Regions from separate parts of the Halomonas sp. TH-94 genome, predicted to be linked through region 1. Evidence: predicted binding sites of a transcription regulator. Region 1 holds the regulator's gene; each other region holds the start of a gene.

Region 1 (9,924 bases):
CTTGAGCTGGGATTTGCTGGGTCTTTCGTCGAAGTCGGTGGGAATATCCTGGGTCATGCCGCATCCAAGTAGTGAGAGGGTCAGCGCTGTCTTGCCAACGCAAGATGCAGGGTTTCGAATGACGGTAGTATACCAGCCCGTCGAGCGACGGCGGGAACAGACACGTATGAAGACCGGCTTGGCCGGCGAATGAGGAGATGAGCATGAGCAAGGCTTTTGATGCCGCCGCCCAGCAGGAGCTGCTCGAGTCGCGTGCCGGGCAGGCGCTGGCGCTGGCGAAACACCTGGGAGCCGATGCCTGCGAGGTGGGCGCCAGCGTCGACCAGGGCGTCGGGATCAGCGTGCGTGAGGGGGAGGTGGAGTCCGTCGAGCTCTCGCGCGATCAGGGTATCGCCGTTACCGTCTATCTGCGTGGCCACAAGGGTAGCGCCTCCTCCACCGATGCCAGTGATGCGTCGATCCGCGAGGTCGTGGAAAAAGCCATGGCAATCGCGCTCTATACCGGGGAGGATCCAGCGGCAGGCTTGGCCGACCCTGAATTGATGGCTACCGAACTGCCCGACCTCGACGTACATCACCCGTGGCCGCTCACCACCGAGCAGGCCATCGAGCTGGCGCTGGCCTGCGAAGCGGCAGGGCGCGCCGAGGCGGGCATACGGCAATCGGAGGGCGCTTCGCTCTCCAGCGGCGAAGGGGTCAGGGTCTATGCCAATAGCCACGGTTTTCTTGGCAGTCAGCGCGGCAGCCGCCACTCGCTCTCTTGCATGCTGATCGCCGAGGATGCGGCTGGCATGCAGCGCGATTACGACTATACCAGTGCGCGTAACCCAGAGGAGTTGCGTGATCCCGAGGCCGTGGGCAAGAAGGCGGCCGAGCGTACGCTCGAGCGCCTTGGCGCGCGTCGGCCCGCCACCGGGCGCCTGCCGGTGATGTTCGATGCCACCGTCGCCAGCGGTCTCGTCGGCCATCTCATGAGTGCCATTGCCGGTGGTTCGCTCTATCGGCAGGCTTCGTTCCTTTGTGACCGCCTGGGGGAGACGCTGTTTCCCGACTGGTTCACGCTCGGCGAGCGGCCCATGGAGCGTGGCGCCATGGCAAGTTCTCCCTTCGACAACGATGGCGTGCAAACCCGCGACAATGTCTTCATCGAGGATGGTCGTCTGGCCAGCTACATGCTCTCTGCCTACAGTGCTCGCCGCCTCGGCTTGCAGACCACCGGCAATGCCGGCGGGGCTCGCAACCTGCGCATCAGCGCGCCGCTGGAGTCTCGAGAGGCGCTGCTCTCACGCATGGGTAGCGGGGTGCTGGTCACCGAGCTGATGGGGCAAGGGGTGAATGGTGTGACCGGAGACTACTCACGCGGCGCGGCGGGCTTCTGGGTCGAGAATGGTGAGATCAAGTACCCGGTGGAGGAATTCACCATCGCCGGCAACCTCGAGGCGATGTTCAGGGGCCTGCTGGCGGTAGGAAGCGACATCGACACCCGTGGCAGCATCCATACCGGCAGCTGGTTGATCGATGAGATGACCGTCGCCGGCAGTTGAAGCGCAGCTTGGCTTGTTGTTCAGGAAGGCGTAATGCGAGGCGGGCTTCGGCGATGCATGGCCGAGCGCAGACATTGCGCCCTAAGTATCTTCATCGAAGCGGGCCTCGAATAGCGCCTCGATGGCTTCGAGCACCGCTTCCGCATCGATCCCCTCGGCGCTGATCTCCAGTTCGGTGCCGCAAGGGGCACCCAGCATCAGCAGGGCCATGATATTGCCGGCATCGGCCTGCTGGGCGCCTCGACTCACGAGCACGTGCGCATCGAAGGGCTGGCAGCGCTGTACCAGCTTGGTGGCAGCGCGCGCATGCAGTCCGCGCTTGTTGGTCAGAGTCAGCTTGCGGCTGGGCACGCTCAGGCTTCCTTGCTTTCGGACGGCTCTGCGGTCGGCTCCTGCGAGGCAGCGACCGGTGTGTGAATGCCCAGCTCCCGATGACGTAGACGCACATCCGGCTGTTGCTTGGCGAGATGCTTGGCGAGCCGCTCGGCCAGATATACCGAGCGGTGCTGGCCCCCGGTGCAGCCGATGGCGACGGTAAGGTAGCTGCGATGGGTGTCGCGATAGGCCGGCAGCCAGCGCTCTACCCAGGCAACGATGTCATCCAGCATCTGCCCGACCAGCGGGTACTGTTCGAGGAATTCCACGATGCTCGGCTCCCGTCCGGTGGCCGAGCGCAGGCGTGGATCCCAGTAGGGGTTGGGCAGACAGCGGGCGTCGAAGACGATGTCGGCGTCGAGTGGCACGCCGCCCTTGAAGCCGAACGACTCCACCGTCAATGTCAGCTGATCGGCGTGATGACTGGCCACCTGTTCGGTGATTCGGCCACGCAGGTCGTGTACCGATAGCCGCGACGTGTCGATAATCAGATCGGCGAGGTTGCGAATGTCGCTCAGCGTGGCGTCTTCCGTCTCAATGGCCTCGTTCAGCGTCATGTCCCTGTGGCGGGTCAAGGGATGGCGGCGGCGAGTGGCGGAATAGCGTTCGATCAGGATCCGGGCATCGGTAGTCAGATAGACGATCTGACAGTCGACCTTGTTGGCGCGAAGCTCTTCCAACAGCCTGGGAAAGCGCTCCAGGGCGTGAGGGAGATTGCGTGCATCGATGCTGACGGCGATCGAGGATTGAACCGTGGGCGAGTTTCGCAGTTCGTCGACCAGCGAACCTAGCAGCATGGCTGGCAGGTTGTCGATGGCATAGTAGCCAATGTCTTCGAGTGCTTGCAGTGCGATCGATTTACCGGAGCCCGATCGGCCACTGATGATCACAAGCTGCATGTATTTCTCCTGATCAGGGGCTGGCCGAACGGCAACGCGGGCGGGTCAGGCCGAAGACTGTCGTCGAATGGCGTTTATGAGGCGCTCGTGGAGTTCGCGCTGGCTCTCGCACCGCCGCAACAGCGTGCGGGTTTCGGTGTCGTTCATCACGCTGGCCACCTGGCTCAGCAATGAGAGGTGAGTGTCGTCGGCTTCCTCGGGGACCAGCAGGACGAAGACGAGATCGACCGGTTCTCCGTCAATGGCATCGAAGTCGATGGGCTCGGCCAGCTTGAGGAAGGCGGCAACCGGACTGTGGCAATGGGGGCTTCGGGCATGCGGTATGGCCACGCCGTTGCCGATCCCGGTGCTGCCCAGCCGCTCACGGCCGATCAGTCTGCCGAAAACCTCCTGGCTATCGAGGCTCGGGGTGTTTTGCGCAATGAAGGTGCTGAAGAACTCCAGCACCCTCTTCTTGCTGCCCCCTGGAACGTCGAACAGCGCACGCTCCGGAGGCAGTATGTTTTCAAGTGTCATGACGACTCAGCGAATGCCGGCGCCTTGGGCGCGGGCCTGGGCCTTTTCCTTGTGCTTGACCAGCTGGCGGTCGAGCTTGTCGGTCAGGGCATCAATGGCGGCGTACATGTCGGTATCGGAGGCTTCGGCATGCAGATCGGCGCCGGCGGCGTGCAGCGTACAGGCGGCCTGCTGACGCTCTTTCTCGATCGAGAGAGTAACTTGTACGTTGGTGATATTGTCGTAGTGCCGTTGGACGCGGCTCAGCTTCTCGCTCACGTAGTCACGCAGTGCATCGGTCAGTTCAACATGATGGCCGGTAATGTTGACTTGCATGACAAGCTCCTTCGTCCTTCGAATGGTGATTTGATTGTAACCCTTTTTGGCACCGTGCAAACCCCCTCCGATCAATGCTCTTGTCCGGCGTCAACGCGCCACGTCGTCATCAGCGAAAACGCTTGCGCTCACTTGAAGAGGGGATCCCCAAGGCTTCACGATACTTGGCCACGGTACGGCGTGCCACCTGAATACCGTCTTCGGCCAACAGATCTACCAGTCGACTGTCGGATAGCGGTTTTCGTGGTGTCTCGTCGGCGATCAATTTTCGAATGCGGGCCCGGATGGCGGTACTGGAATGGGCGTCGCCCTCACCATTGCCGCCGACGTGGCTGGAGAAGAAGAACTTCAGTTCGAACACGCCGCGCGGGGTGTGGATGAACTTCTGGGTGGTCACCCGCGATATGGTCGATTCATGCATCTCCACGGTCTGGGCGATATCCGCCAGGACCAGCGGTTTCATGGCTTCTTCGCCCTGTTCGAGAAAATCGATCTGGCGTGCCATTATCTCGCGCCCGACGCGCAGCAGGGTGTCGTTGCGACTGGCCAGGCTCTTCATCAGCCAGCGGGCTTCCTGCAGGTGATCCTTGAGAAACTGGTTGTCCTGACTCTTGTCGGCCCGGCGTACCAGCGCGGCGTAGTCGGGCTGTATGCGGAGCCGCGGCAGGGCTTCGGCATTGAGTTCCACCCGCCAGCCGGATTCGTCATGGTAGGCGACCAGGTCCGGAGTGATGTAGTTGCTGCCGACTTCGGCGAAGGCACTGCCCGGGCGAGGGTCGAGCGAGCGCACCAGGGCGATGGCCTCGTCGAGAGCGTCGTCATCCAGGCCCAGGCGCCGCTTCAGCAGGCGCCGGTCATCGGCGGCAAGCGCTTCGAGGAACTGGCGCACCAGGCGCCGAGCCTGGGGCAGCAGGGGGGTGTGGTCGGGCAGGGTGGCGAGTTGCAGCATCAGGCACTCGCGCAGATCACGGGCGAAAATGCCGGTGGGTTCGAATTGCTGCAGACGTAGCAGCACCTGCTCGACTTCGCGAGTGGGCAGCCCCTCAAGACCCTGGCGGCGCAAGCCATCACGGATTTCCTCCAGCGGCTGTGCCAGATAGCCCGTGCCGTCCACGGCATCGATCAGGCTCTCGGCGATCTGGCGCTGGCGCTCGCTCAGGTCGATCATGGCCAGCTGCCAGATCAGATGCCCGGCCAGTGTCTGCCCGGAGGCCTGGCGCTCGAAATCGGGCCCTTCGCCGGTACCGCTGCCGGAGCTCGCACCGTGGTCAGGGTAGGTATCCTCCCAATCGCTGTCGGTGGACAGCTCACTGGGGATTTCATCGGCCCAGTCGTCGCTCTGGGGTTCGCTGACGGCTTGCTCGCCGAAGCCCTCGTCGAGCTCCAGCATGGGGTTGGATTCAAGTGCTTGCTGGATCTCCTGACGCAGGTCCAGCGTAGAGAGCTGCAGCAGCGCAATGGCCTGCTGCAGTTGGGGTGTCATGGTCAGCTGAGTGCCGACGCGGAGTTGCAATGATGCTTTCATGGCCATGAGGATAAGGGCTCATTTGCCGGAAAGACTCTACCCTAGACTGGCGTGCGGCGAGTTGCAATAGCGATGATTGCAATAAGCATGCCATTTATTGCAATCATGTCTGACGAGAATGTGTTAATAGTGCTTTCATGCTTGCATGTAACAGAGAGTTGCGTTATAGGCGGAAATCTTCACCGAGGTAGACTTCGCGCACGCGACGGTTGGCCAGAATGGCTTCGGCGTTACCTTCGGCGATGATCTGGCCATCTCCCACGATGTAGGCGGAGTCGCAGATATCCAGCGTTTCGCGCACGTTGTGATCGGTGATCAGGACGCCGATGTCGCGTGCCTTGAGCTGGCGAATGATGCCCTTGATCTCGCCGACCGAAATGGGGTCGACGCCGGCGAAGGGTTCATCGAGCAGGATGAAGGCCGGCTCGGTCGCCAGGGCTCGGGCTATCTCCACGCGCCTTCTCTCACCGCCGGACAGGCTCATCCCGAGGTTGTCGCGAATATGGGTGACGTGAAAGTCTTCGAGCAGCTGTTCTAGGCGCTGCTGACGGCCCCGGCGATCCAGATCCTTGCGGGTTTCGAGGATGGCCATGATGTTGTCGGCCACCGACAGCTTGCGAAAGATCGAGGCCTCCTGGGGGAGGTAGCCGATCCCGGCCCGAGCGCGTTCGTGCATGGCGCTGCGCGACAGGTCGAGCTTGTCGATACAGACATTACCCGCATCCGCTCTCACCAGCCCCACGATCATGTAGAACGAGGTGGTCTTGCCGGCGCCGTTGGGGCCGAGCAGCCCCACGATGGAGCCCTGCTCGATGGAGAGGCTGATGTCATGTACCACGCGGCGACGCTTGTAGCTCTTGGCCAGGTGCCGAGCATGCAGAGTCTTCATCGCCATCTCAGCGCTCCGGCTGCAGGGTCATGCGGATACGCTGGCGTCCCTCGACACCTTCGCTCTCGGCGCGGGCCTGGACCACGCGACGGTCGAGGAAGTACTCCAGATAGCCACCGTCGAAGGTATCGCCAGCCTGGTGCAGTTCGGCGCGGTCGATCAGTTCGACGCGTCGCTCGGCCACGTGATAGATGATCGTGCGCCCCCAGCCGCGTACCACTGGCTGCTCCGGGTCCGGCTGCTGTTCGATATAGGCACGTTCGCCGTGAGCCGTGGCACGGGAAAGCTCGCCGGCCGCATTGCGCCGGAGCTCGACGCGGTCGCCGGTAAGACGCATGGTGCCCTGGCGGATGTCGACCTCGCCGGTATAGATCGCCGTGCCGGCGATATCGTCGAGATCGAGCCGATCGGCTTCTATCTGGATAGGCTGATCGGCGTCGCGCTGTTGGGCCATGCTCGCGGCAGGGCTCAATGCCAGGCCGATCAATGCCAGGCTGAGCAGCATGCGGGGCGTCGGAAGCTTGCATCGCTTCATGGCGTGAGTTCCTCCAGGGTGACGGGGTCGGCCTGTCCCGGCTGAGCGCCTTCCGGGGGGTGGTAGCCGCGCACATTGTCTGTCAATCGCGCCCGGTTGTCATGGATCCAGGCGTCGAAACGTTCGCCGCGCATATGCTGTGGCGGCTGCTGCAGCAGGGCGGGTGTGTCGCTCCAGGCATGACCGACATTGGCGTCGAAATGCAGCACCTCGGTGTCGAGCTGCCAGCGCTCCTCCGGAGCGAACAGGCGGGCGTCGCCGGTCAGCGTAAGGGGGTTGCCGCCCGGGCCGAGTCGGCCTTCCCGGCCGCTGGCGACCCAGAGACGGCCTTCTCGATCGATCAGATGAGCCACCGGCGTCACGGCGCGGGTCACGTCGTCGTGCGGCGTATGCACCAGCCTGGGACTCTCCAGGCGCTGATGGGCCTGGCCATCGATATCGAAGCGAGTCAGCCGGGCCTGTTCCAGGAAATAGTCAGGTTCTCCGGCGTCGTCGGTGGGTACCGGGCCGGGCGTAGGCACCTGCCATGGGTCAAGCCAGGCGATCAGGCTGCCCAGCGCCAACAGCAACAGCAGCAGCCAGAGGCGAAACGAGGGGCGCGGCAGGCGACGTAGCATCGACGCCGGTCTCAACGCTTGCCGTGGAGGTAGGTGTCGATCAGGGCGTCGCGATGCCCTTGCGCTTCCAGCAGCAGGTCGCAAATCTCGCGTACCGCGCCATGGCCGCCGCTGCGCTCGGTGACGTGGTCGGCGAGGGCGCGGATGTAGGACGGTGCGCCGGGTACGGTAATGCCGATGCCGGCACGCTGAATGGGCGCCAGATCGGGAAGATCGTCGCCACAATAGGCGACCTGTTCGAGTTCGATTCCCTTGCGAGCGCAGAGCTCGCGCAGCACGACGAGCTTGTCCTCACAGCCCTGGAAGACATGGTCGATGCCCAGAGCGGCTGCGCGATGACTGACCATGGGCGATTCACGCCCGGTGATGAAGGCCACCTGCAGGCCGGCGCGGCGCAGGAGTTTCAGGCCCAGGCCGTCCTGAGTGTGAAACGCCTTGATCTCGATACCGTCGGCCTGGAAGTAAAGACGGCCGTCGGTAAGTACGCCATCGACGTCCAGTGCCAGCAGGCGGATCTTGCGCAGCCGGTCGAGAAGGCGTGGATCGAGGGTGGTGATGGCCAGGGCCATGAGCTCTCCTTGTCAGAGTGAAGTCAGATCACGCCGCTTCGCAGCAGGTCGTGCATGTGCAGTGCGCCAACCGGGTGGCCTTCGTCATCGACCACGGCGAGCGCCGTGATTCGGTTGTCTTCCATCATGCGGACCGCCTCGGCAGCCAGCACCCCGGGCGCAATTCGCTTGCCGGGACGGGTCATGACGTCATCCACCGTCAATCGGCTCAAATCTTGATACTGGTCGAGAGTGCGACGCAGGTCACCATCGGTATAGACACCGATCAGGCAGTCTTGCTCGTCGACGACGCAGGTAAATCCGAGACCCTGGCGTGTGATTTCGAGCAGAGCGTCGCGCAGGGGGCTGCCGAGCGGCACGCGGGGCAGTCGCTCGCCCTGGTGCATCAGGTCGCAAACACGTAGCAGCAGTCGTTTGCCGAGGCTGCCACCCGGATGCGACAAGGCGAAGTCCTCGGCGGTGAAACCACGCGCTTCGAGCAGTGCCACCGCCAGCGCATCGCCCAGCGCCAGGGCTGCCGTGGTCGAGGCGGTGGGTGCTAGGTCCAGCGGGCAGGCTTCTCGTTCGACGCCGGCATCGAGATGGGCATCGGCGTGGCGAGCCAGCGTCGAGCCGGGGCGGCCGGTCATGCTGATCAGCGGTGTGCCGATGCGCTTGAGCAGCGGCAGCAGGGCGGTGACCTCCGCCGTTTCGCCGGAGTTGGACAGCGCCAGAACCACGTCCCCCGGAGTGATCATCCCCAGGTCGCCGTGACTTGCTTCGCCGGGATGCACGAAGAATGCCGGGGTGCCGGTGCTGGCCAGGGTGGCGGCGATCTTGCCGGCGATATGGCCCGATTTGCCCATGCCGGTCACCACCACGCGCCCCTTGCAGGCGAGCATCAGCTCGCAGGCATGATCGAAGTGGCTGTCGAGGCGCCCGGCCAGGCTGGCGACGGCCTGCTCCTCGATCAGCAGGGTGCGCCGAGCGCTGGCACGCAGGCTGGACTCCCCTTCGGACGGGGCGGCGGGTGAAGGTGGCGTAGTGGCATCGATGGTCATGTCGGTGATTGTTGTCCTTTGTGGGGAATCACTCAAGTGGCACCGCTGGCAGCGGCGGCCAGCCACGTCAGGTAGACCAGGTAGACGCCCAGGAAGAGTGCGCCGGGTAGTCGCCCGAGTTGGCCGTGCCGGAACCACAACAACACCATGCCCATTCCCAGCGTCAGCAGCAGCATGATGGGAAAGTCGCGGCTGGCGGCGGCAGGGTCGATCGGGCCCGGTGCCAACAAGCCGGGGATCGGCAGCACGGCGAGCAGGTTGAACAGGTTCGAGCCAATCACGTTACCCACGGCCAGGTCGTGATGCCGCTTGATGGCACTGGCGATACAGGCTGCGAGTTCCGGCAGGCTGGTGCCTATCGCAACCACGGTGAGGCCGATGATCAGCTCGCTGATGCCCAGGCCGCGGGCCAGCTCGCTGGCACCCCATACCAGCGAGCGCGAGCTGAGTGCGAGCAGCACCAGGGTGAAGGCCAGCCACACCAGGGCGCGTTTCAGCGTCATATCGGGAATGGCATCGTCGGCAGGGGCGTCGGGTGTGTCGGCACGCAGTAGCCACCACAGACTGAAAACCAGTAGCAGGGCCAGGAACAGGGCGTCGAAGCGGCCCAGTATGCCGTTTGCCAGTGCGTAGCCGGCCAGGCCCGTGGCGCCAAGCAGTAGCGGTAGTTCTCGGCGCACCAGCGAGAAGCGGATCGGAATCGGCCTGACCAGCGCCGTCAGGCCAAGTACCAGGCCGATATTGGCAATATTGGAGCCCAGTGCATTGCCCGTGGCCAGGTTGGGCAAGCCATCCAGCGCGGCAAAGACGGCCACCACCATCTCGGGTGCCGAGGTGCCGAGCGCCACCACGGTCATCCCCACCAGCATGGCGCTCATTCCGGTGCGGCTTGCCGTGGCGGCAGCGGCATTGACGAAGCGGTCGGCGCTCCACACGAGCACGGCAAGGCCCAGAGCGATCGCTATCACAGGGAGCAGCATGGTGAAGGGTCTCGCCATGAAAATGAAGTGGCACATTAGACGTCTTCGGTGGCCTGGGCGCAAGCGCCTGGGCGGCCCGGGCTGGCGCCGGGAGGCATGGTTAGGATACGATGTTCGATA
Region 2 (9,924 bases), on a different contig from region 1:
GTCATGACCCAGCGCGAGCGGACGACGACATCCTGACGCTACCCCAGACCCTCGTTTCCGACATCGTTCTCGAAATTGGAGCTTTCCATGCCGCGTTTTCCCGACCACCTGAACGGCTCCGGCCCCAGCAACCCCTTCCCCGGTATCAAGGTGCTGGAACGCCGCATCGGCCGTGAGATCCCCCACCGCCTGGGCTCCAACGAAGGCCTCGACATGCCCCACCGAGCGCTGCGAGAGCGCTTCGGCGACGCCATGGTCGAACATGTCTACTGTTACGGCGACTCCGAAGCATTGGGGGTGCGCCAACGGCTTGCTTCGCTTTACGGTCTGGCGCTGGACAATACCCTGGTGGATGCCGGGGCCGACAGTCTGATCGCCCTGGCGCTGCGTACCGTGGCTACACCCGGCTGTACGGTGGTAAGTGCCAGCGGTACCTATCCCACGTTCGGCTATTTCGCCCGAGGCCAGGGCTGCCAATTGCTCGAACGCTCCTACCGCGAAGCCCCCGGGTTGCTGGCCCCCGGTCTCGATGACCTCGCCACCTCCGCCCGGGAGCACAAGGCTCGACTGGTCTACGTCGCCAACCCCGACAATCCCAGCGGTCATCTGCACAGCGACGAGGAGATACGCCGCCTGCGTGCCGAACTGCCCGACGACTGCTGGTTGCTGCTCGACGAGGCCTATCATGATTTCCGCGACGATGCCTGCTCCGCCTTCAGTCGAGAGGTACTGCCCGGCGTGATCCGCCTGCGTACGCTATCCAAGGCCCACGGCCTGGCAGGGTTGCGCATCGGTTACGCCATCGCCGAGCCGGAAACCCTCGCCATGATGATGAAGGTACGCATCCACTATGCAGTTTCGACTCTGACCCAGGCCGCCGCCGAAACCGTGCTCGATCACCATGCGGAAGTGGAGAAGCACATTCGCGACGTCAAAGAGCGCAGAGAACGACTGGCCTCGCATTTCCGCGCTCTGGGCGCCGAAGTCCTGCCGAGTGCCACCAATTTCATCGCCATTCGTCTGGCGGATGCCGAACTGGCCGGCAGGCTGAACCAGGAACTGCTCGAAGCCGGCCGCTTGATCGCCCGGCCCGCCCATCCCGACCTCGGGCATGTATTGCGCATTACTGCCGTCGAGGACGCTCTGGTACCTGGCCGCTTCGAGATTCTGGAGCGGGCTATCGCAGGGGACCGCGCTCAACGCTGAATGCGCAGCCCATACCGCCGCAACTTGCGTACCACGCTGGGCTGGCTGATAGCCAGCCGCTCGGCGATGGCATAGGTGCTGGGGAGCGTATGGCAGAGCACCTGGAGCACGCCACGTTCCGCCCGGGCCAGATAGGCGGGCAGGCCTTCATTCTCGACGAGGGTCGGTAACGCCGGGGGTTCGGGGCGTGAAGCCAGCACCGGTGACGGCGCGATCTCGCCCTGCGTCGGTGAGTGAATCGAATCCCCCGGGCTCGACAGCCAGGCCCGCTCCAACCAGTTTTCCAGCTCGCGCACGTTCCCCGGCCAGTCGCCCCCCATCAGCTCCGGCCACACGCTGCCATGCAGCAGCTTACGTCGGCCATAGCGCTGATTCAGACGTTCGAGACAGCTCTCGACCAAGGCCGGGATATCCTCCCGGCGTTCACGCAGCGGCGGGATGGTAACGGGGATGACATTGACGCGATAGTAGAGGTCGAGGCGAAAGGCCCCCGTTGCCACGCGGCTCGCCAGGTCCTGGTTGGTGGCCACCACCAGACGAAAATCGACGCGAATGCGTATCGCCAAGCCGCATGACGCTGCCGTCCTGAATCACCTTCAGCAGCTTGGTCTGCATGGGTAGCGGCAGTTCACCGATTTCATCGAGGAACAGCGTGCCGCCCTCCGCCTGCTCGAGCAGCCCCGCCTTGCCCTGACGTGCTGCGCCGCTGAAGGCGCCAGGCTGATAGCCGAACATTTCCGATTCGAACAGATTCTCCGGGATGGCGCCGCAGTTGAGCTCGACGAACGGCCCCTGGCTGCGCCGGCTCCAGCTATGCAGCTGCTTGGCGAAGGCGGTCTTGCCGACACCCGACTCGCCAAGCAGCAATACCGTGGCATCCGAGGGCGCCACACGCTTGAGCAGCAGCGCCAGTTCCCACATCACCCCGCTGCGTATCTTGAGGTCGTTCAGCCCCTCAGCCTGCCGCGCGTCCTCGATGACAGGTCCGGGCTGGCTGCGCTTGAGATGGTCACTGAAGCGTTTTTGCAGCAGTGCATATTCATCCTGCAGCAGTTGCAGATCGGTCAGGTCGCGAGACCGGCTGACGATGCGCTCGAGCTTGCCGTTCACATGGACCGGGTGCGCCTCGGCGATGACCCGCCTTCCGGTCCCGGTCACCTGCATCAATTGCACCGGCTTGCCGGTACGGATCACCTCCAGGCTGATGGATGGCTTGAGTACGCCCTCTTCTTCCAGATGCTGTACCGTGCTGCCGATCAGCTGCTCGCGAGGTATGCCGTACACCGCTGCCGCCCCAGGACTCACGTCCAGCACCTCACCCTTGGCGTCGACGATAAAGAAATGGTCGTTGGACGTTCCGACGATGGTACTCACCACTTCCCGCTCGATTTCGCTCATGACTGGGCACCATGCAATTCATAGATGAATCATTGATGCATTATTGCATCGATAAGCCTCGCTCGCGATTCATCCATGCATCAATCAGCCAAAGGAAGCCCATGGGCAGGTTCTCCATGGCTGGCACGAAACCTGCTAGACCTGATGAGTGAGTGAACCTTTCTTCGCGATCAGGAGCCCACCATGGCCGATTTCAACCAGCCGCTCGGCGGCAACGAGATGCCCCGCTTCGGCGGCCCCGCCACCATGATGCGCCTACCCACCCAGCCCACTGCCGCTGGGCTCGACGTTGCCTTCATCGGCGTGCCGCTGGACACCGCCACCTCGAACCGTCCCGGCACCCGCCTGGGGCCACGCCAGATTCGCGACGAGTCGCGCATGCTGCGCCCCTACAACATGGCGACTCGCGCCGCACCCTTCGACAGCCTGCAGGTGGCCGACATCGGCGACGTGCCGATCAACACCTTTCACCTGCCCAAGACCGTGGACATCATCACAGCCTTCTACGACGAAGTGCTCTCCCATGGCTGCGTACCGCTCACCCTGGGCGGCGATCACCTCATCACGCTGCCGATCCTGCGGGCCATCGCCAAGAAGCACGGCCCGGTGGGACTGATCCATATCGATGCCCACGCCGACGTCAATGAGCATATGTTCGGCGAGCCCCTCGCCCACGGAACGCCGTTCCGTCGCGCCCAGGAAGAGGGCCTGCTGGCGAAGGGCAAGGTGGTGCAGATCGGACTGCGCGGCACCGGCTACGCCGCCGAGGACTTCGACTGGTGTCGCCAGCAGGGGTTTCGCGTGGTCACGGCCGAGGAGTGCTGGTACCGCTCGCTCGCGCCGCTGATGGACGAAGTACGCACCCAGATGGGAGACACCCCGGTCTACGTCACCTTCGACATCGACGGTCTCGACCCCTCGGTGGCACCGGGTACGGGCACCGTGGAGATGGGCGGCCTGACCTCGGCCCAAGGGCTCGAAATCGTTCGCGGCGCCGCCGGCCTGAATATCGTTGGCGGCGATCTGGTCGAGGTCTCCCCACCCTATGACACAAGCGGCAACACGGCGCTGATGGGGGCCACCCTGCTCTACGAAATCCTGTGTGCTCTCCCGGGCGTGATGCGCCGCGATTGACTCGAACCGGCCTGACCCAATAACGACAACCCACAAGGGATAAACGTATGTCCTCCTCTGACACGACTCACCGAACTGGCACCGAGCAAGCTCCTCTGGAGCGTAGCCATCTGCTCAAATTCCTCATCCCTTCCGCGCTCGGGGTCGGTCTGTTCCTGATTCCCTTCCAGATCGGCGATACCATCAACATCGGCATGGGCTTCATGGCCGATGGCCTCAAGGCGCTGCTCGGCGGCGCCCTGCCGGCCATTGCCGTGGCCGTCCTGGTACTCTCCGTGCTGGCTACGAGCTTCATCAAGCTCGCTCGCCCAGGCTGGGCCGAGAAGGGGGTGCTGCGCGACATGTTTCACGTCGGGCCGGTATGGTTCGGCATGCGTATCCTGGGGGCGGCCTTCGCCCTCATGACCTTCTTCCAGTTCGGCCCCGAGTTCGTCACCGCCTCGTTCACCGGTGGCGTGATGCTCAACGACCTGGCACCGGTACTGCTCACCTTCTTCTTCTTCGCCGCCCTGCTACTGCCTTTCCTGGTGGAGTTCGGCTTCATGGAGTTCATCGGCAGCCTGGTGCGCAAACCGTTCCGAGTGATCTTCAACCTGCCCGGTCGTAGCGCCATCGACGCCACCGCATCCTGGATGGGCTCGGGCACCGTGGGCGTGCTGATCACCACCCAGCAGTACGAGAAGGGCTTCTACAATCGCCGCGAGGCATCGGTGATCGCAACCAACTTCTCCATCGTCTCGATCGCCTTCAGTCTGCTGATCACCAGCTTCGTCGACCTCAACCACATGTTCATCCAGTTTTACTTCACCGTGGTAGTGGCCGGGCTGATCGCCGCGGTAATCGTGCCGCGCCTGCCGCCGCTTTCACGCAAGCCCGACACCTACTACGAGCCGGTGGGCTGTCAGCTGGCGGAGAAGCGCACCGAGCGGATGGGCCTGCTGCGCTACAGCCTGACCCAGGCGGTACGCCGCGCCGAGCACTCCCCAGGCCCTCGCGAGCTGGCCCGAAATGCGCTGTTCAATGTGGCCGACATCTTCCTCGCCCTGCTGCCGCTGGTATTCGCCATCGGCACGGTAGCGCTGATCCTGGCCGAGTTCACCCCGCTGTTCACCTCGCTTTCCTACCCCATGGTGCCGATACTCGAGCTGCTGCGCATTCCCGAGGCCGAGGCGGCCGCACCTGCCACACTGGTGGGTTTCGCCGACATGTTCCTGCCGGCGGTGCTGGCCACCAACATCGAGAGCGAACTGACCCGCTTCGTGATCGCCTGCCTGTCGCTGACGCAGCTCATCTACATGTCCGAGATCGGTGCCCTGATCCTCAAGTCGAAGATCCCGCTCAAGCTGTGGGAGCTGATTGTGATCTTCCTGCTGCGCACGGCCATCACCTTGCCGATCATCGCCTTCATGGCCCACACCTTCTTCTTCTGAGGCGCAAGATGACCAGCCAACCGATGACATGTGCCCAGCTGCTGTTGACGCTGCTGTGCCAGCGCTACGAAGTCGACACCGTGTTCGGCATACCCGGCGTGCACACCGTGGCGCTCTATCGCGGCCTGGAAGGCAGCGGCGTGCGCCATGTCACACCGCGCCATGAGCAGGGCGCCGGCTTCATGGCCGACGGCTATGCCAGGGCCACCGGCAGGCCCGGGGTGTGTCTGATCATTACCGGCCCCGGGATGACCAATATCGCCACCGCCATGGGCCAGGCGCTGGCCGACTCCATCCCCATGCTGGTCATATCCAGCGTCAACCGCCGCGACACGCTGGGCCGCGGCCAGGGCAGACTGCATGAGCTTGGCAGTCAGCAGCAGCTGATGGCGGGCGTCTCGCGCTTCAGCCATACCCTGCTCGACCCGGATGCCTTGCCGGAAGTCCTGGCGCGAGCGTTCGCCGTGTTTGCCAGCCAGCGCCCCGGTCCGGTGCACATCGAGATCCCCATCGACCTGTTCGATATGCCCGTGCAAATGAAGCAGCTCCCACCACCTGCACGCATCTATCGCCCAGCAGCCGATCCGGAAGGCCTCGCGCTGGCCGCCGACTGGCTGCGCGATGCGCAACGACCGCTGCTGCTGCTGGGCGGGGGGTGCATCGATGCAGCAGAAGCGGCCAGGGCGCTGGTGGAGGTCCTCGATGCCCCCACCGTGACCACCATCAACGCCAAGGGCCTGCTCGGGAGCGACCACCCTCTCGACCTGGGCGCCAATGCCGCACTTCCCGTCGTGCGCAAGCTGGCCCGCGAGGCCGACGTGATCCTGGCGGTAGGCACCGAGCTCGGCGAGACCGATTACGACGTGGTGTTCGATGATGGCTTCGAGCTACGCGGCAAGCTGATACGCATCGATCTCGACGCCCAGCAGCTGGTGCGCAACCAGCAGGTCTCCCTGGGCCTGGTGAGCGATGCCGGGCGCAGCCTGGCGCTGCTCGCGGAGCACTTCCCCGAGCCGCTCCGCCGCGGGGGCGCCGAGCGCACCGCCGCTTGCCTGACCTCGCTCGGCCTGGCAACCGATCCGGCCTTCGCGCCCTTCGTGCCCTTCTACGCCGCTCTCGACCAAGCGCTACCCGAGGCGCTCCTGGTGGGCGATTCCACGGCACCGGTCTATGCCGGCAATCATCTGGTATCGCGTCCTCAGGTGCGACGCTACTTCAATGCCTCAACCGGTTACGGCACCCTCGGTTACGGCCTGCCCGCCGCGCTGGGCGCTCAGCTTGGCCAGCCCGAGCTGCCAGTGGTGGCGCTGGTCGGCGACGGCGGCGTGATGTTCACCCTCAGCGAGCTTGCCACCGCCGTGGAACAGCGTCTCCCGGTGGTCGTCGTGTTGTGGCACAACCATGGCTATGAGGAGATTCGCCGCTACATGGATGCCCACGGCGTGGAACGCTGTGGCGTCGACATCGCCGCACCGGACTTTCAGGTGGTTGCCGCCGGCTTCGGCTGCCACGCGGTACGAGTGAGCGATCCTGAAGGCCTGACGCGAGCCCTGGCGACACGGCCCATCGACGCGCCCTTGCTGATCGAAGTGAATGCCGAAGCCTGGCAGCAGGCCATCATGGGACAGCCTCACCCGACAAGCTCACCTGACTGAGGGAACCGCCATGCAACTGCTCGATCACCAGTTCATCGACAACCGCTGGGTACCGTCGCGAGGCGAACGCCGACTGGCGGTAATGGATCCCTACCGCGAGGACACCATCGCCGAGGTCACCGCCGGGCATCCCGACGACGTCGACGACGCCGTCGCAGCAGCCAGGCGTGCCCTGCCCGCCTGGCGGGCCTTGAGCGGGGCACAGCGCGCCAGCTATCTCGAGCGGTTTGCCGAAGGGCTGTCGCGCCGCCGCGACGAGCTGGCGCGTCTGTCTGCTACCAACAACGGCAAGGTGCTGGCCGAGACCAATATCGATCTCGACGACGCCATAGCCTGCTACCGCTACTATGCCGGGCAAGCACGCGAACTCGACCAGCGCCAAGGGCGGCTGGTCGAGCTGGAGACGAGTGGCGTCGAGGCACGCTGCTACCACGACCCGGTAGGCGTGGTGGGACTCATCACACCGTGGAACTTTCCGCTCGTCACCAGTGCCTGGAAGCTGGCCCCGGCGCTGGCTGCCGGCTGCACCGCCGTGCTCAAGCCCTCGGAAGTGACGCCCCTGCCCGAGCGAGTGCTGGCCGAAATCGCCAGCGAAATCGGGCTACCGACCGGTGTCCTCAACCTGCTCTTCGGTGACGGCGCGGGAGTCGGTGCACCGCTCGCTGCGCACCCCGGTATCGATAAGATCTCCTTCACCGGTAGCAACCGAGTCGGCGAAGCGGTGATGCATGCTGCCGCTGAACGCTCGGCCGACGTCTCCCTGGAACTTGGCGGCAAGTCGCCGATCATCGTGATGGAAGACGCCGACCCCGAGCAGGCCGCCGACTGGGTCATGGCGGGTATCTACTTCAATGCCGGGCAGATCTGCTCGGCCACCTCGCGGCTGCTGGTTCACGAAGCCGTCGCCGAGCCGCTCTATGCAGCCCTGGCGAAGCGTATCGACGCCCTGGTGCTGGGGGACCCGCTTGACGAAGACAGCGACATGGGCCCACTGACCAGCGTACGACAGCGCGAGGCGGTGCAGGGGTATCTCGCCGTCGCCATGCAGGAGAGGCTTACGCCGGTGCGCGACGCCAGCCATCGCCGACTGCCACCCCAGGGCTATTTCGTGGCCCCGGCTTTGTTTCGCGACGTTCCCTGCGACAGTCGGCTTTGGCGCGAGGAAATCTTCGGTCCGGTATTGTGCGCGCGCAGCGTGGCAAGCGAGCAGGAAGCAATCGAACTGGCCAATGCCAGCGACTTCGGCCTGGCAGCAACGGTCATCAGCGCCGACCGGGAGCGCGCTCATCGAATAGGACGTGCCCTGCAGGCGGGCAGCGTCTGGATCAACAGTGAGCAGCTCGTTCTGCCCGAGACCGGCTGGGGTGGCTTCAAGCGTAGCGGTATCGGCCGCGAGCTGGGCCCTTGGGGGCTGGCGGCCTATTTGGCGGTGAAACACCTCGTTGAGCCGACATAGCGTCCAACACGGCACATTTCACGCAGACATGAGATAAAATCCGGGACCAATGCCAGGTATCAAGGAGGAAACCGATGATCCGCATTCGTCCCTATCAGTCCGGTGATTGGCCCGCCATGTGGGAGTTCATCGCTCCTGTGCTGCACGCCGGCGACAGCTATGCCGTGCCGAGCCGAATCAGCGAAGCCGATGCCTTCCGCATGTGGGTCGAGCTGCCGCGTGCCGTGCGGGTGGCCGAAGATACCGACGGCAACCTGCTGGGCACCTACTACCTCAAGCCCAACCAGCCCGGCCCCGGCGATCATGTATGCAACTGCGGCTATCTGGTGGCCGAGCAGGCTCGCGGCCAGGGTATCGCCAACCGGCTGTGTGAAGATTCACTGCGCGTCGCCCGCGAACTCGGCTTCACCGCCATGCAGTTCAATATGGTCGTCTCGACCAACGAGGTCGCGATTCGCCAGTGGTTGAAGCACGGCTTCGAGATTGTCGGCACCCTGCCCTGTGCCTTTCGTCATCCCACCCAGGGGTTGGTCGATAGCCACATCATGTACCGCTTGCTATGAGAGAGAGCGTTCCCGTGCCGGGTGATCGCTTGCCTCCGGACATGTGTTACCCAATGTCATTGGGACGATTGACCCTGTCGGGTTGGCTGGGGCATGCTCCACAACGGGTTGACCCGACAAAGGAAAATTAAAAATATGAAGACTTTTGCACGCAGCACGCTGGCACTCGGCATCTCCCTCGCACTGGCTTGCTCCGCTCAGGCCTCGGACTTTGCCGACATGGACCCGATCACCCTGCGCCTGGCCCACGTGGTCAATGAGCAGGACGGTTTCCACATCGCCGCGGTCAAATTCCAGGAGCTGGTTGCCGAGCGTACCGAAGGTGCCGTCTCCGTCGATATCTACCCCAACGCGTCACTGGGCGACGAGCGCACTCTCCTGGAAGGCATGCAGATCGGAACGGTCGACATGGGCGTGATCACCAACGGCCCCGTGGCAAATTTCGTCGAGGAGATGGCGGTATTCGAATTGCCGTTCCTGTTCCCCTCGCCGGAAGCCGCCTACGAGGTGCTCGACGGACCCATCGGCCAGGAGCTTCTCGACAAGTTGGCAGAGGTCAACCTCAAAGGCCTGGCGTACGCCGAGCGAGGCTTCCGCAATTTGACCAACAGCGAGCGACCGGTACGCAGCCCGGATGATCTCGACGGACTGCGCATTCGCGTGATGGAAAACCCGGTTTACACCGACACCTTCCGCACCCTTGGCGCCAATGCCATCCCCATGGCCTGGACCGAAGCCTTGACCGCCATGCAGCAGGGCACCATCGACGGGCAGGAAAACCCGGTCAACGTCATCCACTCCTTCAAGCTGCATGAGACCCAGGACCACATGACGCTGTCGCGCCATACCTATGCGCCGGCCATCTTCGTCATGGGCATGCCGGCCTGGAACCAGCTCCCCGAAGCCGCCCATGAGGTACTGGTGCAAGCCGCCCGGGAAGCTGCCGAGCATGAGCGACGCATGAACGCCGAGATGGAAGCCGACCAGCTCGACGAACTGCGTGCCGCCGGAATGCAGATCGTCGACGATGCCGACCTCGAAGCCTTCCAGGCCGCCGTGGCGCCGGTGTACGAGAAGTATGG
Region 3 (9,924 bases), on a different contig from region 1:
ACCACCGCGACACGTGCGACATCAGTCATGGCGCCTCTCCAATGGAATAAGCAGACGGAATTCGGTATGACCGGGGCGGGAATCGCACTCGATAAGGCCCTGGTGCTGATGCAGAATGCCCTGGGCAATGGACAGTCCCAGTCCACTGCCGTCGGCACGCCCCGATACCATGGGATAGAAAAGGGTTTCCTGCAGGCTCTCGGGAACGCCGGGGCCGTTGTCGATCAGCGCCACCTCGCAGACAAGGCGATGGCGCTCGGCGCCCAGGGTGAACTGGCGACGCGCTCGTGTGCGCATCAGCAAGCTCGGCGCTGCGGTTTCGGCGCCGGTCATGGCTTCCACGGCATTACGCGCCACGTTGAGCACCGCCTGAATCATCTGAGCCTCGTCACCGGGGAAGTCGGGCAAGCTGGGATCGTAATCGCGCTCGACGGTCACGGTGGGCGTCTCAGCAATGAGCAGGGTACGGACGCGCTCCAGCACCTTGTGAATATTGAGCGGCTCGTGCCGTACCAGCTTGTTGGGGCCGAGCATGCTATCGACCAGGTCACGCAGCCGGTCGACTTCCTCGACGATGATACGAGTGAACTCCTGCAAGGCAGGGTCGTCCAGATCACGCTCCAGCAGTTGTGCAGCGCCGCGGATCCCACCGAGCGGATTCTTCACTTCATGTGCCAGGCCGCGCGACAGCACCTTGATCGCTTCCTGCCGATTGAGCAGGGCCTCCTCGCGGGAGATGCGCAGCAGCCGGTCGCGGGGCTCCATTTCCACCAGCAGCTCCTCGGTGGAGAGCGGCGTGACCGTATAGTCGATGGTGGTCGTCGCACCACCCAGCAGCGCCAGGCGCACCTCGCGCTGGGTGAAGGGGTGCTGTTCGTCACGCGCCTTGGCCAACACCTCACCCATGCCGTCGTCTTCAGCAAGCAAGGCCGCCAAACCGAGCCCCTTGACCCGACCCAGACTGACCGCCAGCAGGGCTTCGGCCGCCGGATTCATCCAGCTCAACCGCAGCTCCTGATCCAGCAACAGCACCGCCGTGGTGAGATGTTCCATCAGGCGTCGGTACATTTACGACCTTCCCTTGGTGAATGCATGGGAGCTGTGCGCGGCACTTGCCTCTTGTTGGCGCATGCGCCAACTACGCCGCGACTGTGCTACCCCGGGGCTGAACATACCAAGCAAGAAGTGCGCCAACCCGAAACGGCGCGGCGTGGCGCCGTTTCGGGGCGTATCCCGCTGCCGCTAATGCACCATATCAGTGCAACAGAAAGCATAACGCCACCCTGGGCAGCATCGCCACCACCCTTCATGGTGCATGACGGCACCCCATGCAGGCATGGGATCTATGAGCTGCACGAAACGGAGCAGAGAGCGCTCAGCTACCTCCCTGGGGCAGTACGCCATTGGCTCGCTGCACATGAAGACTTACCGGCGTCGTACGGTGCCTTACCTGACCTTGAGAATCGAGCAGCTCAGCCTGGAGCACGTAGTCGCCACGGGGAAGGTTGGTCAGCATGAAGACTCGGGTATGCATGGCGGTTTGACTGACCTGGCCGTCGATCAACAGCCGCACGCGGTGGTCGGGGCGCAGCTCGGGCTCGATGGCGAGCTCCACCTGCAGGTTTCCTGCATGACTGGCGGGGAGGTCGCCCCCATGCGCCGGCGAACGAATGCGAAAGGCATCGTAGGGCATGAAGGGCTGGCCCGGTCGCTGGCTCGCGCGCGGGGCGGCGCCCTCGACCCGAGGCGGCTCGGCCTGACGCCCCCCGACCTGCGCGGGGATGACGGTCAGCGGTGACAGTTCGACCGGCTCGCCGCCACGGTTGGGATCATCGGTGAAGACTACGTTGCCCTGGGCATCGGTGGTGCGATAGATGGTCGTGGCCAGTGCCGAATGCGCCACCAATAGCCCCAGCAGGCAAGACACGATCGGCTTGAGCATGGGCACATCCCTCGAGCGTTGTATCGCAACGGCCAGCCGAGGCCGGGCCTGTCGGAGTCGGCAAAAGGTAACCTAACGTTCCGCTCCAGTGTACGACAAAAAAGGGGCGCCGCGATGCGGAGCCCCTTGCTGGTGCCGGCTGGCGAGGCAAGCTCGTCCAGCCGTCCAGGCTGCGATATCAGCAGCTGTAGTACATGTCGAACTCGATCGGGTGCGTGGTCATGCGGATACGCTCGACGTCTTCCATCTTCAGCTCGATGTAGGCATCGATCATATCGTCGGTGAACACGCCGCCTTCGGTGAGGAACGCACGGTCAGCGTCCAGCGCCTCGAGCGCCTGATCCAGGCTGCTGGCGACGGTCGGCACCAGCTTGCCCTCTTCCGGCGGCAGGTCATAGAGGTTCTTGTCCATGGCATCGCCGGGGTGGATCTTGTTCTTGATGCCGTCGATACCGGCCATCAGCATGGCGGCGAAGGCCAGGTAGGGGTTGGCGGTCGGGTCGGGGAAGCGAGCCTCGACACGCTTGCCCTTCGGGCTCGCGGTGTACGGAATGCGGATGGACGCAGAGCGGTTACGGGCGCTGTAGGCCAGCATGACCGGCGCCTCGAAGCCCGGCACCAGACGCTTGTAGGAGTTGGTGGAAGCGTTGGTGAAAGCGTTCAGAGCACGGGCGTGCTTGATGATGCCGCCGATGTAGTAGAGCGCCATTTCGGACAGACCGGCGTACTGGTCGCCGGCGAACTGGTTCTGACCGTCCTTCCAGAAGGACTGGTGCACGTGCATTCCGCTGCCGTTGTCGCCGACCAGCGGCTTGGGCATGAAGGTAGCGGTCTTGCCGTAAGCGTGAGCCACGTTGTGGATCACGTACTTCATTTCCTGAACTTCGTCGGCCTTCTTCACCAGGGTGTTGAACTTGACGCCGATCTCGTTCTGGCCGGCGTTGGCGACCTCGTGGTGGTGCACTTCGACGGTCTGGCCAATGGCTTCCAGGGTGTTGCACATCGCGCCGCGAATATCGTGGAAGCTGTCGACCGGGGGAACCGGGAAGTAGCCGCCCTTGACGCGCGGACGGTGCGCCAGGTTGCCGCCTTCGACCTGACGGTCGGTAGACCAGGCACCCTCTTCGGAGGTGATCTTGTACATGGCGCCTTCGATATCGGCCTTCCAATGCACCTCGTCGAAGATGAAGAATTCGGGCTCCGGGCCGAAGAAGGCGGTATCGCCCAGGCCGGTAGACTGCAGGTAGGCCTCGGCACGCTTGGCGATGGAGCGCGGATCGCGCTCATAGCCCTGCATGGTGGCCGGCTCGATGATGTCGCAACGCACCACCAGGGTGGCATCTTCGGTGAACGGGTCGAGGAAAGCGGTACCGTCTTCCGGACGCAGGATCATGTCCGACTCGTTGATGCCCTTCCAGCCATGGATGGAGGAGCCGTCGAACATCTGGCCGTTCTCGAAGAACTCCTCGTTCACGTCACGGGCGGGAATGGTGACGTGCTGTTCCTTGCCCCGCGTATCGGTGAAACGCAGGTCTACCCACTTCACATCATGTTCTTCGATCAGGGCGAGAGTCTTGGCTGACATTGGTGTCCTCCGTTAGAGCTGTGGCTCGATTCGTTTGGCTGAAGTCCACTGCGCTGGTTCGTTCCAGCATGTGTTGTAGCACGTAGGCAACTCGACTGCCCACGTTCACCATGCACGAACATGGCGCTGGCCAACCTAATGCAGGTAGCGTGCCAATTTGCACCATCAACGCCCTCAATACTCCCAGGTTGCTGTATTCAAAAGACAATAGCCAATAATCCGAGTGCACCACGCTGTTGCGGAAATTTATTACGCAGCGTATCTGCGCCATCGAGAGGCAATTCGTGCACCATGAAAGAACACATATTTTAAATTTGCACCAAAATAGGACATCAAGACCTGCCCTTGGGGTCAGCCCTGACACGCTCCCGAAGGTTCTTCATGAGCCAAATGAGTGGAATACCTGCCGGTGCTCAGCTGCTCGAGCGGATGGGTGGCGTACCCGAAGACGATTGAGCCTGGCGGTTACTCCCTGCCAACTCGACTGTGCCCACCTTGCGGTGGGCACAGTGTTTTGCGTTCTGCCCCGGCATTGCCCGAGTAGCAGACATTCGCACCACATGCTCGCAACCGCTCGAGCAGGTCGCTCAGCGCTTCGCTGTCGAGCTGCGGGTCGAAGCCGCCGATACGCTCGAACCAATCCCGCGCCACCCAGAAGGTATCCCGAGTGGTGGCACGTGTGAGCCAGCTCCACCAGCGCTGTAGCCGCCCCCGGCGTTTGCGTCGCATGACGGCCGCATCACAGAGGAGGCCCCGCTCGTCAGCCGACAGGCTTTCACCCAACCACACCAGCTCATCGCGGGTCAGCGTTCCGGGAAACAGCAAGCGTTCACCCTGGCTGGCAGCGACGGCAGCGTTGAGTCGACTTCCCAGCAGGGGAGAAGTGGTCGACAGCAATCGTGCCTGGTGCCGATGGGCCAAGGGCGGAAGACGCCGATCTCCGGTATCGTCCACCAGCAGCACTTCATGGCTGCCCTTCCATTTGCTCGCCGCTTGTTCGACAGTGACCAGGTGGCGCGGCAACTTCGCACCTGCGGACCGGGCATCGATGAAGACGCTGGCTAAGGGCATCGAGCAGACTCCAGAGGACGGGGGTGAACCTCTCAGCGATAGGGTGAGTTACCCAGTGTGTTGATAAGTGTACAAAAGTATCTACGTGCACTTTCGCTCATTTTCCCCACCTCATCGTCATACGCACAGCCCAGTCGTCACCGAGCCAAGCATCATTCCGTCCGCGCCTTGTGCATGGGAGCATGCCGGTACACAGGCCTGATACGCGCCATATCGCCAGGTTGTGCTATTCCCCAACCACCGATATCTGTACAATGCGCCACCACCCCCCTACCCCGCGCCTAGGGTACGTCCTTTCGATGTGTACATAGGTGCGTTCCCGTTGATGAGTCACACCTTATGAACACAGCTGTAACCCCCTCTCGTATCGAGAGTCTGCGCAATATTGCCATCATCGCTCACGTCGACCACGGCAAGACCACCTTGGTCGACAAGCTCCTGAGCCAGTCCGGCACGCTCGATCGCAAGGCCGAAGGGCAGGAGCGGGTCATGGACTCCAATGACCAGGAAAAAGAGCGCGGCATCACCATCCTGGCCAAGAACACCGCGATTCGTTGGCAGGACGGCAATGGCCGCGACTACCACATCAACATCGTCGACACCCCTGGACACGCCGACTTCGGCGGCGAAGTGGAGCGCGTGATGTCGATGGTGGATTCGGTGCTGCTGCTGGTGGACGCCGTCGACGGCCCCATGCCGCAGACCCGCTTCGTGACCCAGAAGGCATTCGCCCAGGGCCTCAGGCCGATCGTGGTGGTCAACAAGATCGACCGCCCCGGCGCCCGCCCCGACTGGGTCATCGACCAGATCTTCGATCTGTTCGACAACCTCGGCGCCAGCGACGAGCAGCTCGACTTCCCGATCATCTACTGCTCGGCCCTCAACGGTATTGCCGGGATGGATCCGGAAGCGCTGGCCGAGGACATGACGCCGATGTTCCAGGCCATCGTCGACATCGTCGAGCCGCCGGCCGTCGAACTCGACGGACCGTTCCAGATGCAGATCTCGGCGCTGGACTACTCCAGCTACGTGGGCGTCATCGGCCTGGGTCGCATCAAGCGTGGCTCGGTGAAACCCAACCAGCAGATCGTGGTGATCGGCACCGACGGCAATACCCGCAAGGGCAAGGTCGGCCAGGTGATGACCCACATGGGTCTCGAGCGCGTGCAGACCGAGCTGGCCACCGCCGGCGACATCGTCTGCATCACCGGGGTCGACGAGCTCTCGATTTCCGACACCCTGTGCGACCCGGCCGCCGTCGAGGCGCTGCCGCCGCTGTCGGTGGACGAGCCCACGGTCTCCATGACCTTCCAGGTCAACGACTCGCCCTTCGCCGGCCGTGACGGCAAGTACGTCACCAGCCGCAACATCAAGGATCGTCTCGACCAGGAGCTGATCCACAACGTGGCGCTGCGGGTCGAGCAGGGCGAAAGCCCCGAGAAGTTCAAGGTTTCCGGCCGCGGCGAGCTGCACCTCTCGGTGCTGATCGAAACCATGCGCCGCGAAGGCTTCGAGCTGGCGGTGGGCCGCCCCGAGGTGATCATCAAGGAGATCGACGGCATCAAGCAGGAGCCGTACGAAGAGGTGATCATCGACTGCGAGGAGCAGCATCAGGGTGCCATCATGGAGGAGCTCGGCTACCGCAAGGGCGAGCTGACCAACATGAACCCCGACGGCAAGGGCCGCGTGCGCCTGGACTTCATCATCCCGGCGCGTGGCCTGATCGGCTTCCGCGGTCAGTTCCTGACCCTGACCTCGGGCACCGGCATCCTCACCAGCCGCTTCGACCACTACGGTGCGCTCAAGCCCGACGCCGGCATCGAGCGTCGCAACGGCGTACTGGTTTCGATGGTCGACGGCAAGGCGCTGGCCTATGCGCTTTATGCGCTGCAGGAGCGCGGCAAGCTGATCATCGACCACGGCACCGAGGTCTATGAAGGCATGCTGGTGGGTATCCACAACCGTGCCAACGATCTGGTGGTCAACCCCACCAAGGGCAAGAAGCTCGACAACATGCGCGCCTCGGGCAACGACGAGAACATCGTACTGACCCCGCCGGTGAAGTTCAGCCTGGAGCAGGCCATCGAGTTCCTCGACTCCGACGAACTGGTGGAAGTCACGCCCAACCACATACGCCTGCGCAAGAAGTTCCTCAAGGAGCACGAGCGCAAGCGCTCCAAGAAGTAACCCGCCCCCGCGGACACGAACCGGCGCCAGCCCCCTGGCGCCGGTTTTTTTTGGGCTCACCACGCTGCCGCTTCGCTCTTGCAGGTCCGATTCTTGGCATTTCGCGCTGCCAGAACCTAGGTTGAGTTTGACTGCAAGCGACTTCGGGAGTGAAACGAGACGATGTGCAAGCTCTGCAAAGCGCGCGCTGGCGCGACACGCCGCGACTTTCTCAAAGGCACCCTGGCGGCGGGAGCCGGCGCCATGGCGGGCGGCGGCCTGCTCGCTTCCGCCAGCGCCTCCACCCACGCCGACGAAGCCCGCAGCGGCATGCCGGCGCACAGCGGCGAGGCCGGGCGACGTGTGCTGATCCGTGGCGGCCACGTACTCTCCATGGATGACAGCGTGGGTGACTTCGAGCGCGGCGACGTGCTGATCGAAGGCAGCCGCATCGTCGCCGTCGGCCCAGAACTGGACGCAGGCGATGCCGAGGTGATCGATGCCGCGGGCCGCATCGTCATGCCGGGATTCATCGACACTCATCACCACCTGTTCGAAACGGCCCTGCGCAGCTTCCTCGCCGACGGCATCATGTTCGACGACGGCACGCCGGAAGGCTCGACCAACTACATGGATCACATCCTCGGCAAGCTGGCGCCGGTATATCGTCCCGAGGACGTCTACATCAACGAGCTGTTCGGCTCGCTCAGTCAGCTCGACGCCGGGGTGACCACGGTGATGGACACCAGCCAGATCCATCACAGCCCCGAGCACTCCGATGCCGCCATCGAGGCCTTGCGCGACAGCGTTCGTCGCAGCGTCTTCGGCTACTTCGAAGGCCAGGGCGAGGATGCCCAGTACCCGCAGGATGCGCGGCGCATACGCGAGCAGTACTTCGCCACCGGCGAAGGGCTCTCGGCCGATGGGCTGATGACCATGGTGATGGGCGGCGAGATCTACCTGCCCGACCACGAGACGGCCTGGGCGCTGGCCCACGAGCTGGACCTGCCGCTGGCCTATCACGTGGTCGGCAGTCTCGGCATGGCCGAGACCTTCGACGAGCTGGCGGCGAGCGGGAAGATCGAGGAAAACCACATCCTGATCCATATGACGGGAATGAGCGACATGGCCTGGCAGGCGGTTCACGATGCCGGGGCCCACGTATCGCTGGCAGTACCCATCGAGATGACCATGCGCCACGGCACGCCGCCGCTGATGAAGACATCGGAGCTGGGAATACTGCCTTCGCTTTCCAGCGACGTGGAGTGCACCATGACCGCCGACTTCTTCACCCAGATGCGCTCGACGCTGACGCTGCAGCGCATGTTCGTCAACGAACTGGCGCTGCAGGGCCAGGAAGAGCGGCCGGCACTGCTGACGTCACGCGAGGTGATCCGCTACGCCACCCTGGGGGGCGCCAGGGGCCTGAAGCTGGAACATCGGGTAGGCTCGCTGACCCCGGGCAAGGAGGCGGACATCATCCTGCTCGACGCCGAAGCGATCAACGTAGCGCCGCTCAACAACGTGCCCGGCGCGGTGGTGACCCTGATGGAGCGCAGCAACGTCGAAACGGTGCTGGTTGCCGGTCGCGTTCGCAAATGGCGCGGCCAACTGCAGGGGGCTGACATCCCGCGGCTGCGCGACGAGCTGACCGCATCGCGGGACTACCTGTTCGAAACCGCCGGCGTGGACCGTCGAATGTTCGACTGAAGGCACATGCAGGCAGGCGCGGCACAGGAAATTGCGCTCTGCGCCCCCTGCCCTAGACTGGTTTCAAGCGCTTCGAACCGAACAGGCCGGGCGCCTTCATGATCCTGCCCCCGACAAAGGATAACCGCCATGAATGGACTCGCCCTGAAGCCACTCTGCTTGGGCACGGCCCTTGCCGCCCTATTCACCGCCTCCACCGTGAGCGCCGAGCCTCTCGGGATGGAGGCCGACCAGGCAGTCCTCGATGCCGCTGAGCGCCACGAAGCGCCGCTGCTCGAAACGCTCGAAACCCTGGTCAACATCGATTCGGGTACCACTCATGAGCCGGGGCTGGCCGAGGTCGAGGCGATCCTCGACGAGCGGCTACGCGAGCTCGGTGCCGAGGTCGAGACCCACCCCTCCGAGGAGCTCGGCGGCAATACTCTGGTCGGTACTCTTCAGGGCAGCGGCGAACGCAACCTCATGCTGATGATCCATTACGACACCGTATTCGGCGAGGGCACCGCGGCAGAACGGCCGTTTCGCACCGAGGATGGTCGCGCCTTCGGTCCCGGCGTGGGCGACGCCAAGGGCGGCGTGGCGATCATCCTGCACAGCCTGGACATACTGCATGAGTTGGAATATGACGGTTACGGCACGCTGACGGTGGTGTTCAATCCCGACGAAGAGCAAGGCTCTTTGGGTTCGCGCGATCTCATTTCGCAGCTCGCCGCCGAACAGGATGCGGTGCTGGTCTTCGAGCCGACCCTGGGCGAGGACGGCATGGACACGGTCACCACCGTGACCAAGGGCATCAACTATGCCTTCCTCGAAGTTTCCGGGCGCGCCTCGCATGCCGGCAGTGCCCCGGAAGAGGGGCGCAACGCTGTGATGGAGCTTGCCCACCAACTGCTGCAACTCAACGAACTCGGCGACCCCGACAAGGAAACGACCCTCAACTGGACGGTGGTCGAGGGTGGCGGCACCCGCAACATCATCCCCGAGCGTGCCCGCGCCGAGGGCGACATGCGCTACTTCGAAGCCGATGAGTACGAGCGGGTAGACGAGGAGGCCAATGAGATCATCGCCAACCGACTGATCGAAGATACTGAGGTGGAATTCCGCCTGGAGCGCGGGCGCCCGCCGCTCCCCGAAAATGCGCAAACCCAGGAACTAGCCGAGAGGGCCAAGGCGATCTACGCCGAGCTCGGCCTCGAGCTGGGGGCTGTCGAAATCGGTGGTGGCACCGATGCCGCCTACGCCTATCAGCCCGATGCGGAGCGCCCTGCCGTGCTCGAGTCGCTGGGCCTGGTGGGTGGCCGCTACCACAGCAGCGACGAATTCGTCGAACTGCATAGCATCGTACCACGCCTTTACTTGGCAACACGGTTGATCATGGAGCTAGCCGAGGAAGCCCCCTGAGCGGGACACCGTGGCCACCCACCGGGCATGCCCACCACATGGTGGGCTT

Evidence for each region. The regulator sigma-54, encoded in region 1, starts transcription at its own class of promoters, with help from an activator protein. The targets are predictions, from matches to a motif close to TGGCACNNNNNTTGCTNT.
Region 2: the regulator sigma-54 is predicted to act here: its motif matches at 2,726-2,743, upstream of speB (agmatinase).
Region 3: the regulator sigma-54 is predicted to act here: its motif matches at 3,665-3,682, upstream of glnA (glutamate--ammonia ligase).

Annotation. Positions count from the first base shown of each region.
Region 1 covers NZ_JBYCKL010000034.1:28,851-38,774, reverse strand. The annotation lists gene yjgA (ribosome biogenesis factor YjgA) at 1-57, opposite strand, end outside; gene pmbA (metalloprotease PmbA) at 204-1,544, shown strand; gene AC2VNO_RS05915 (HPr family phosphocarrier protein) at 1,626-1,895, opposite strand; gene rapZ (RNase adapter RapZ) at 1,898-2,818, opposite strand; gene ptsN (PTS IIA-like nitrogen regulatory protein PtsN) at 2,864-3,334, opposite strand; gene hpf (ribosome hibernation-promoting factor, HPF/YfiA family) at 3,341-3,649, opposite strand; gene AC2VNO_RS05895 (RNA polymerase factor sigma-54) at 3,759-5,180, opposite strand; gene lptB (LPS export ABC transporter ATP-binding protein) at 5,338-6,063, opposite strand; gene lptA (lipopolysaccharide transport periplasmic protein LptA) at 6,071-6,598, opposite strand; gene lptC (LPS export ABC transporter periplasmic protein LptC) at 6,595-7,215, opposite strand; gene AC2VNO_RS05875 (KdsC family phosphatase) at 7,227-7,784, opposite strand; gene AC2VNO_RS05870 (KpsF/GutQ family sugar-phosphate isomerase) at 7,808-8,824, opposite strand; gene AC2VNO_RS05865 (calcium/sodium antiporter) at 8,857-9,840, opposite strand.
Region 2 covers NZ_JBYCKL010000040.1:27,716-37,639, forward strand. The annotation lists gene AC2VNO_RS07850 (DMT family transporter) at 1-36, shown strand, start outside; gene AC2VNO_RS07855 (pyridoxal phosphate-dependent aminotransferase) at 88-1,206, shown strand; partial or broken gene AC2VNO_RS07860 (sigma-54 interaction domain-containing protein) at 1,197-2,604, opposite strand; gene speB (agmatinase) at 2,788-3,738, shown strand; gene AC2VNO_RS07870 (YjiH family protein) at 3,786-5,168, shown strand; gene AC2VNO_RS07875 (5-guanidino-2-oxopentanoate decarboxylase) at 5,192-6,823, shown strand; gene AC2VNO_RS07880 (aldehyde dehydrogenase family protein) at 6,834-8,279, shown strand; gene AC2VNO_RS07885 (GNAT family N-acetyltransferase) at 8,354-8,842, shown strand; gene AC2VNO_RS07890 (TRAP transporter substrate-binding protein) at 8,978-9,924, shown strand, end outside.
Region 3 covers NZ_JBYCKL010000004.1:3,421-13,344, forward strand. The annotation lists gene ntrC (nitrogen regulation protein NR(I)) at 1-29, opposite strand, end outside; gene glnL (nitrogen regulation protein NR(II)) at 22-1,068, opposite strand; gene AC2VNO_RS00655 (DUF4124 domain-containing protein) at 1,376-1,942, opposite strand; gene glnA (glutamate--ammonia ligase) at 2,121-3,527, opposite strand; gene AC2VNO_RS00665 (glycosyltransferase family protein) at 3,993-4,598, opposite strand; gene typA (translational GTPase TypA) at 4,938-6,785, shown strand; gene AC2VNO_RS00675 (amidohydrolase family protein) at 6,948-8,474, shown strand; gene AC2VNO_RS00680 (glutamate carboxypeptidase) at 8,604-9,875, shown strand.